2 linked regions of the Sediminicoccus sp. KRV36 genome follow. The protein of the gene in region 2 interacts with the protein of the main gene of each other region in a pairwise test. Links are inferred from orthologs where the notes say so. Each region holds a gene or a part of one and is shown on either strand. Other genes may lie near its edges.

The links. The genes of interacting proteins can lie anywhere in the genome.
Region 1: the proteins of LHU95_RS19290 (region 2) and lpdA interact in binary tests that used the Escherichia coli proteins (3 or more experiments, as listed by UniProt). The link is inferred for Sediminicoccus sp. KRV36 from one-to-one orthologs.

The regions. Positions count from the first base shown.
Region 1 is NZ_CP085081.1:981,786-985,307, forward strand. Bases 548-3,522 are described here. They hold lpdA (dihydrolipoyl dehydrogenase), read right to left. Parts: upstream 2,744-3,522; coding sequence 1,352-2,743; downstream 548-1,351. Other genes in these bases: LHU95_RS04310 (amidohydrolase family protein), read right to left, coding at 548-1,171; LHU95_RS04320 (hypothetical protein), read left to right, coding at 2,888-3,226; LHU95_RS04325 (hypothetical protein), read left to right, coding at 3,359-3,522. In the rest of the region: LHU95_RS04305 (helix-turn-helix domain-containing protein), read left to right, coding at 1-87; more of LHU95_RS04310, read right to left, coding at 188-547. UniProt on the Escherichia coli protein: Lipoamide dehydrogenase is a component of the glycine cleavage system as well as of the alpha-ketoacid dehydrogenase complexes.
Region 2 is NZ_CP085081.1:4,073,033-4,077,031, reverse strand. What follows is about bases 1-2,905. They hold LHU95_RS19290 (UvrD-helicase domain-containing protein), read right to left. Parts: upstream 2,572-2,905; coding sequence 430-2,571; downstream 1-429. Other genes in these bases: LHU95_RS19285 (hypothetical protein), read left to right, coding at 2,699-2,905; LHU95_RS19295 (50S ribosomal protein L11 methyltransferase), read right to left, coding at 1-357. Also shown: more of LHU95_RS19285, read left to right, coding at 2,906-3,634; LHU95_RS19280 (hypothetical protein), read right to left, coding at 3,650-3,999. UniProt on the Escherichia coli protein: A helicase with DNA-dependent ATPase activity. Unwinds DNA duplexes with 3'-5' polarity. Translocates on single-stranded DNA with 3'-5' polarity. Initiates unwinding more efficiently from a nicked substrate than double-stranded DNA.

The DNA.
Region 1 (3,522 bases), 3.1 Mb from region 2 along the record:
GCCGCCGCCGTGGGTTATGCCAGCGCGCCGGCCTTCGGGGCGGCGTTTCGGGCGGCCTTCGGCATCACGCCGGGCGGGGCGCGTTGAGGCGGGGGCCTCCGGCGGCTGGGGCCATCGCTGATGGGGGGCGTGAAGCGCGTGTCAAAGTCATGGGGTCTGGGGCCAATGGCCCCAGCCGCCGGAGGCCTCAAATCCCGAAGAACCCCCGCGCCGTGCCGCTCTCGATCGCGCTGATCTCCGCCGCCGGAATGCCGGCCGCGGCCAGCGTGGCGCGCGGCGTTTCCTCGCCCATGTCGAAGGGGTAGTCGCTGCCCAGCATGATCCGCCCCGGGCCGACCAGCTCGAACAGCATCCGCAGCAGGCGCGGCTCAAACACCACCGTGTCGTACCAGAGGCGGTTGAGATAGGCCGAAGGCGCCTCGGCCGTCAGGCGATGGATTTCCGGGCGCCGCTTCCAGGCGTGATCCAGCCGGCCGATCAGGAAGGGCAGGAAGCCGCCGCCATGGACGATCTTCACGCGCAGGCCCGGATGACGATCCAGCACGCCGCCGAGGATGAGGTGATTGGCCGCGATCACCTCCTCCAGAGGATTGCCGACCGTGTTCACCATGAAGAAATCCCCGAGCCGCGCGCCCTCGGAAAAGCCCAGCGGATGCAGCACCAGCGGCACGTCCAGCGCCACCAGCCTGGCGTAGAGCGGATCGAGCGCGGGGTCGGAAAGCTCCATCCCACCGGCCCGCGTATCGATCTGGAAGCCGCGCAGGCCAAGGCTCTCCACCGCGTGCGTGGCCTCGGCCACGGCCAGCTCGGGTGCGGTCATCGGCAGGGTGCCGAGGCCGGTGAAGCTGCCCGGATCGCTGGCCACCAGCTTGGCCACATGCGCGTTCTGCAGGCGGGACAGCCGCGCCAGCAATTCGGGCTCGGCCCAGTAATGCTGCTGGCCGGGGGCCGGCAGCACCACCTGGTGGGTCACGCCCATCGCCGCCATATCGGCCTGGCGCGTGGCCAGGTCGTTGAAGCGCTTGCCCAGGACGGGAAACTGCGCGCGGTCCACCTCGGCGCTGTCAGGCCGCATGTCCCGCGCATAGGGGATGGCGGCCAGTTCCGGCCGGCCGGCGACAAGGCCATTCACTTCGGGGCAGAGCGTGTGGGTGTGGGCGTCAATGATCATGCGGGATCCATGCAGGAATTATGCCCGGGCGAGCAGGGGTGGTGGCGCCGCCCGGCGGGACATCCGCGCGACGCGAAAGCGAGCAGAGCAGCTGCGATAAGCGGATGCGCAGGGCCAGCGTGGCTTTGGCCCGGGCCTGCGCCGCAAGGCCTGCCCGCCCCCGCCGCCGCCCATCGCGCCTCAGATATGCAGCGCGCGGCCATCCACGGCCAGTGCCGCTTCCTTCACCGCCTCGCTCAGCGTGGGGTGGGCGTGGCAGGTGCGGGCCACATCCTCGGCACTCGCGCCGAATTCGATGGCGAGTGCGATTTCCGCGATCAGCGTGCCCGCATCGGGGCCCATGATATGGGCACCCAGCACGGCGTCGGTCTTGGCATCGGCCAGGATTTTCACGAAGCCGTCCATATCGCCCATGGCGCGCGCGCGGCCATTGGCGGTGAAGGGGAACTTGCCGATCTTGTAGGCCTGCCCGCGCGCCTTCAGCTGCTCCTCCGTCTCACCCACGGAAGCGAGCTCGGGCCATGTGTACACCACGCTCGGGATGGCGTTGTAGTTGATGTGCGGCTTCTGCCCGGCGAGCTGTTCCGCCAGCGCCACGCCCTCATCCTCGGCCTTGTGGGCCAGCATGGCACCCGCGATGGCATCGCCGATGGCGTAGATGCCGGGCACGCTGGTGGCGAAATGCGCATCGGTCTTCACGCGGCCGCGCTCATCGAGTGCGACGCCGACCTCCGGCAGGCCCAGCCCCTCGATATGCGGGCGGCGGCCGATGGCCAGCAGCACGACATCGGCGCGCAGCGTCTCGGCGGCACCGCCGGCGGCGGGCTCGATGGTGACATTCACGCCCGTCGCATCCGCCACGGCGGCGGTCACCTTGCTCTTCAGCTTGAACTTGAAGCCCTGCTTGGTCAGCACACGCTCGAAGGCCTTGCCCAGCTCATTGTCCATGCCGGGGGTGAGGCGGTCGAGATACTCGACCACGGTCACCTTGGCCCCCAACCGGGCCCAGACGCTGCCCAACTCCAGCCCGATCACGCCGCCGCCGATCACCACCAGGTGGTCCGGCACCCGCGCCAGCTCCAGCGCGCCGGTGGAGGTGACGATGCGCGTCTCATCCACCTCGATGCCCCTCAGCGGAATGCTCTCGCTGCCCGTCGCGATGACGATGTTCTTCGCCCCATATTCCACGCCGGCCACTTCGACCGTGGTGGGGTTCACGATGCGCCCCGCACCCTTCAGCCAGGTCACCTTGTTCTTCTTGAAGAGGAATTCCACGCCCTTCACATTCGCACCCACCACCTCGGCCTTGCGGGCCTGCATGCGCGCGAGATCAAAGGAGACGCCGGTCACCACGATGCCGTGATCAGCCAGCTTGTGCTTGGTTTCCTCGAAATGCTCGGAGGATTGCAGCAGCGCCTTGGAGGGAATGCAGCCGATATTGAGGCAGGTGCCGCCCAGGGTGGCGCGCTTCTCGACGCAGGCCACCTTGAGGCCGAGCTGGGCCGCGCGGATGGCGCAGACATAGCCGCCCGGACCGGCGCCGATGATGATGACATCAAAGCTGTCAGACATGGGAATTCCTCAACCGCATTCGGCCGCAAACTGACGCGCGGCGGGGCCGGGCGCAAGGTGCGGCCGATCATGGCCATCCGCAACGCCGATTGGCGCCGGGACCAGGGACGCGGCATGCTGGTTTCACCAGGACAGGAGGGAATGATGCACAAGATCTGTTTGGTCGCCGCCCTGATGGCGTTGCCGCTGGCCGGGGCCTGGGCCCAGGCCGTTCCGCCCAATTGCAGCGGCGTGCTGGAACCCTCCGGCTGGCAGAGCAAGTCCGAGCGTGGCTATTGGGCAAGCTCGGTGGATTTGCGGAACATCTCGGGCCGGCCGGTGCAGGTGACGGTGGCGTATAACGGCCAGGGCGCCATCAGCCGCGCCGCCTTCCGCATGGAGGCGGGCGGCTGGTCCCGCCAATGGCTCGCGCGGACGCCCTCGGCCGTGCCCGAGGCCACGCTTCGCGCCTCCACCACCTTCATCTGCGCCGCGCCGGGCTGACGCGCGCCCCCTCGCCAGGCGCGGGGGGCCGTGCCAGTCCTTGCCGCGCAAGACGAATGGGGTTGGCGCGTGGTGCGACGGAGATGTCTTTGGCTGGCGTTCTGCCTGGTTTGGGCGCCCTGCCTGGTTGTGGTGCCGTGGGCCGCGGCGCAGCCGCCCGGCTGGGAGGGTTGCGCGGGGCGGGTCATCATCCTGCGCACCGGCAGCCAGGCCGAGGGCGCGGGTTTCGGCTATTGGGTGACGCTGTCCAATCCCGGCATGCGCCCGCTCTGGGTCGCCCCGCGCTTCGCGGATGC
Region 2 (3,999 bases):
GCCATAGGTGTGGCGGGGTGCGACATGGGTGGGGCGGATCAGGAAGCGGCGGCCGATTTCCTGTTCGGGGAAGGCTTCCACGGTGCGCGCCAGCCAGCCATCGGACTCCGTCAGGCTGCGGGTCAGCGGCGCTTCATGGCCCGTCAGGCCGGCGGCCAGGGCCAGGGCGGCGTGCAGCGCATCCTGGTCGGCCAGCGTGTCGCGCACGGCTTCGATGCGCCAATGGTCGGTCGCTTCGTCGTGAAACAGCGAGATGGTGGCGCTGACGGCCAGCAGTGCTGCCTCATAGGAGGGGACTGCGTCCTCGGGCAGCTGGTCCAGCACCAAGGTTTCGAGCTGCGCGGGATGTTTCTTCATGAGACTCTTTGGATCGAAGGTGCAGGAAACTGTGTTTCCTGCTGGGGGGCTCGGGGGGCAACGCCCCTCGATCTAAGCCGGCTCGACAAAACGGTCCAACACCCGCTTCACGCCCGCCTTCTCGAACTCGATTTCCAGCTTGTCGTCATCCACATCCAGCACGCGCCCATAGCCGAATTTGGTGTGGAAGACGCGCGTCCCCCGCGCGAAGGCTTTTTCGCGTTCGGGCCTTTGATCCACCTCCCAGGCGCCGGCCTCGATCACGCGCGGCCGGCGCTGGGAGGACAGCGGGGCCCCCGCTGAAAACACGCTGGATGGCATGCGGGCTGCCTGAGCCACGCCGCCCTCGCGCAGGATTTCGCTCTCGGGGAGTTCATCGAGGAAGCGGGACGGGATGGAGTTCACCCAGTTGCCGTAGATGCGCCGGTTGGCGGCATGGCTGATGGTGCAATGCCTGCGGGCGCGGGTGATGCCGACATAAGCGAGGCGGCGTTCTTCTTCGAGCGCCTTGGCGCCGCCCTCATCCAGGCTGCGCTGCGAGGGGAACAGCCCTTCCTCCCAGCCTGGCAGGAAGACCATGTCGAATTCCAGGCCCTTGGCGGCGTGCAGCGTCATGATGCCGACCTTTTGGCCCTCGGAATTATCGTCATTTTCCATGACCAGGGCGATGTGTTCCAGGAAGGCGCCGAGGGTCGCGAAATCCCCCATGGCGCGCAGCAATTCCTTGAGGTTGTCGAGGCGCCCCGCGGCCTCGATGCTGCGGTCGGCCTTCCACATCTCGACATAGCCGCTCTCCTCCAGGACCTGGGCGGCGACGACGACATGGCCCTCGCGTTCCAGGGCCGCGTTCCAGCGGCTCAGGCCTTCCAGCAATTCGCGCAGGGCCGCGCGCGGGCGGGGGCGGATGGCATCGGTCTGGCAGAGGCGCTCGGCGGCGAAGCGCAGCGGGATTTTCTCATCACGGCTCAGGCGGTGCAGCGCCGCCATGGCGGTATCGCCCAAACCACGCTTGGGCGTGTTCACGATGCGCTCGAAGGCCAGATCATCATTGGGCTGGGAGAGGGCGCGGAAATAGGCGATGGCGTCGCGGATTTCGGCGCGCTCGTAGAATTTGGCACCACCAAACACGCGATACGGGATGGCGAGGGTGATCAGCCTTTCCTCAAAGGAGCGCGTCTGGAATCCGGCACGCACCAGGATGGCGATTTCGCTCAAATTCTGCCCGTCACGCCGCGCTTCCTCGATGCGGCCACCGACCATGCGGGCTTCCTCCTCGCTGTCCCACAGCGACACCACGCGCACCCGCTCGCCCGAGGCATCCTCGCGGCCGGAGCGCAGGGTCTTGCCCAACCTCCCCTCATTGCGGGCGATCAGCCCCGCGGCCGCGGCGAGGATGGGGCGCGTCGAGCGATAATTGCTCTCCAGCCGCACGATGACGGCCCCCGGGAAGTCGCGCTCGAAGCGCAGGATGTTTTCGATCTCGGCGCCGCGCCAGGAATAGATGGACTGGTCATCATCGCCGACGCAGCAGATGTTCTTGTGGCCCTGGGCGAGCAGCCGCAGCCATAGATATTGGACCAGGTTGGTGTCCTGATACTCATCCACCAGGATGTAGCGGAACAGGCGATGATAGCTCGCCAGGATTTCGGCATTGGTGCGCAGGATTTCGGTGATGTGCAGCAGCAGGTCGCCGAAGTCGCAGGCATTCAGCGCCACCAGCCGCGCCTGGTAGGCGGCGTAGAGCTTCTCGGCGCGGTTATTCGCGTAGTCGGAGGTTTCGGCCACAGGAATGCGGTCCGGCGTCAGCCCGCGATCCTTCCAGCGCTGGATCACGCCCATGAGGCCATTGGGCGGCCAGCGCTTGAGGTCCACACCTTCCGCTTCCATCACCTGCTTGAGCAGGCGCGCCTGATCATCCGTGTCCAGGATGGTGAAGCTGGAGGTGAGGCCGACCAGCTCCGCATGGCGGCGCAGCATGCGCGCGGCGAGCGCGTGGAACGTGCCCAGCCACAGCCCTTCCACCGGGCGGTTCAGGATGGCGCCCACACGCTCGCGCATCTCGCGCGCGGCCTTGTTGGTGAAGGTGACGGAGAGCACCTGGTGCGGCTGGGCGCGGCCCGTCATCAGCAGATGCGCGAATCGGGTGGTCAGCACCCGCGTCTTGCCGGTGCCCGCACCGGCCAGCACGAGCAAAGGCCCGTCCAGCGTTTCCACGGCCGAGCGTTGCTCCGGGTTCAGCCGGGCGAGGTAGTCTTGCGGGGGGGCAGCCCCTGGAGAGGATGGTGCGGACACGCACAGGGCTATAGAACATCCGGCGAACGCCACCAACCATGCAGAACCCTTGGACCTGACGCGCCGCCTCCTGGAATGGTCCGCCCTGCACGGGGCCGCGCTGTTGGCCGGCAGCATCTTCGCGGGGCTGTTCATCCCCCCGCTGGCCGCGCTGTTCCGGGACGTGATCACGCCCGTGGTCTTCATCCTCATGGTGCTGGTGCTGCTGCGCGTGGACCCGGCCCAGGTGCTGGCCTATCTGCGCCGGCCCCTGCTGGTGGTCGCATTGCTGGCCTGGCTGCTGATCGCGACGCCTTTGCTGGCCTGGGCGGCACTCACAGCGCTGGGCATCACCGGCCCGCTGGCCAATGGGCTGGTGATCGTGGCGACGGGCTGTGCCGCCACCTCCTCACCGGCTTTTGCCCGAATGGTGGGGCTGGATGGCGAGATCGCCTTCGTGGTGGCGGTGCTCTCCATCCTGCTGATCCCGATCACGGCGCCGCCCTTGGCGCTGGGGCTGCTGGGCATTGATCTCGCGATTTCCATGACGGGGCTGATGCTGCGGCTGGGGCTGGTGGTGCTGCTACCGCTGGTGATTTCCATCGGCATCCGCCGTGTGGTGGCCCCGGCGCAACTCCAGCATTGGGGGCGCGCGGTGGATGGGGCGGTGGTGCTGCTGGTGGTGTTCTATGGCTTCGGCGTGATGGATGGCGTGCTGGCGCGCATGCTGGCGGAGCCCGGCTTCATCCTGACCGGCGTCGCCATGGCCTTTGGCGGCACGCTGGCCATGAATGCGGCGACGGCACTCGCTTTCGCGGGGTTCGGGCAGCGGCTGGCACTCTCGGCCGGACTGCTGGCCGGCAACCGCAATATGGCGCTCTATCTGGCGGTGCTGCCGGAGGCGACGGATCCGGGGATCCTGCTGTTCTGCGTGCTCTGCCAGTTTCCACTGTTTCTTAGCCCCTTCCTGCTTAAGCCGCTCTATGAGCGTATTCGCAGCTGGTAGCCGAGGGGGTGGCTTTCAGCCCCCGCCGCGGCGCAGGGCTTCGGTGATGTCGCGAATGAAGGCGCGCGGATCGGCCGCTGGCGGATCGCGCCGCGGCATGGAAACCCGCAGCCGCAGCAATTGCCCGCCCGCCGCACCCACACAGGTGGTGCTGGTCACCGCCGTGCGGCCATAGGCGCCTTCCAGGTCGGCGCAGCGAAACAGCGGCGCGCCGGGCGGCTGGTCACTTTCGCGGACCAGGCGCAGCCGGCGATGCGGGCCCGAGCCGCGCTGCGCCGCGGCGATCACCCGCTGGTACTCATCCTGCACGACCAGGCTGCCCGGCCCATCGGGCGGTGCCACGGCGGGGGGGCGCACCACCTGCA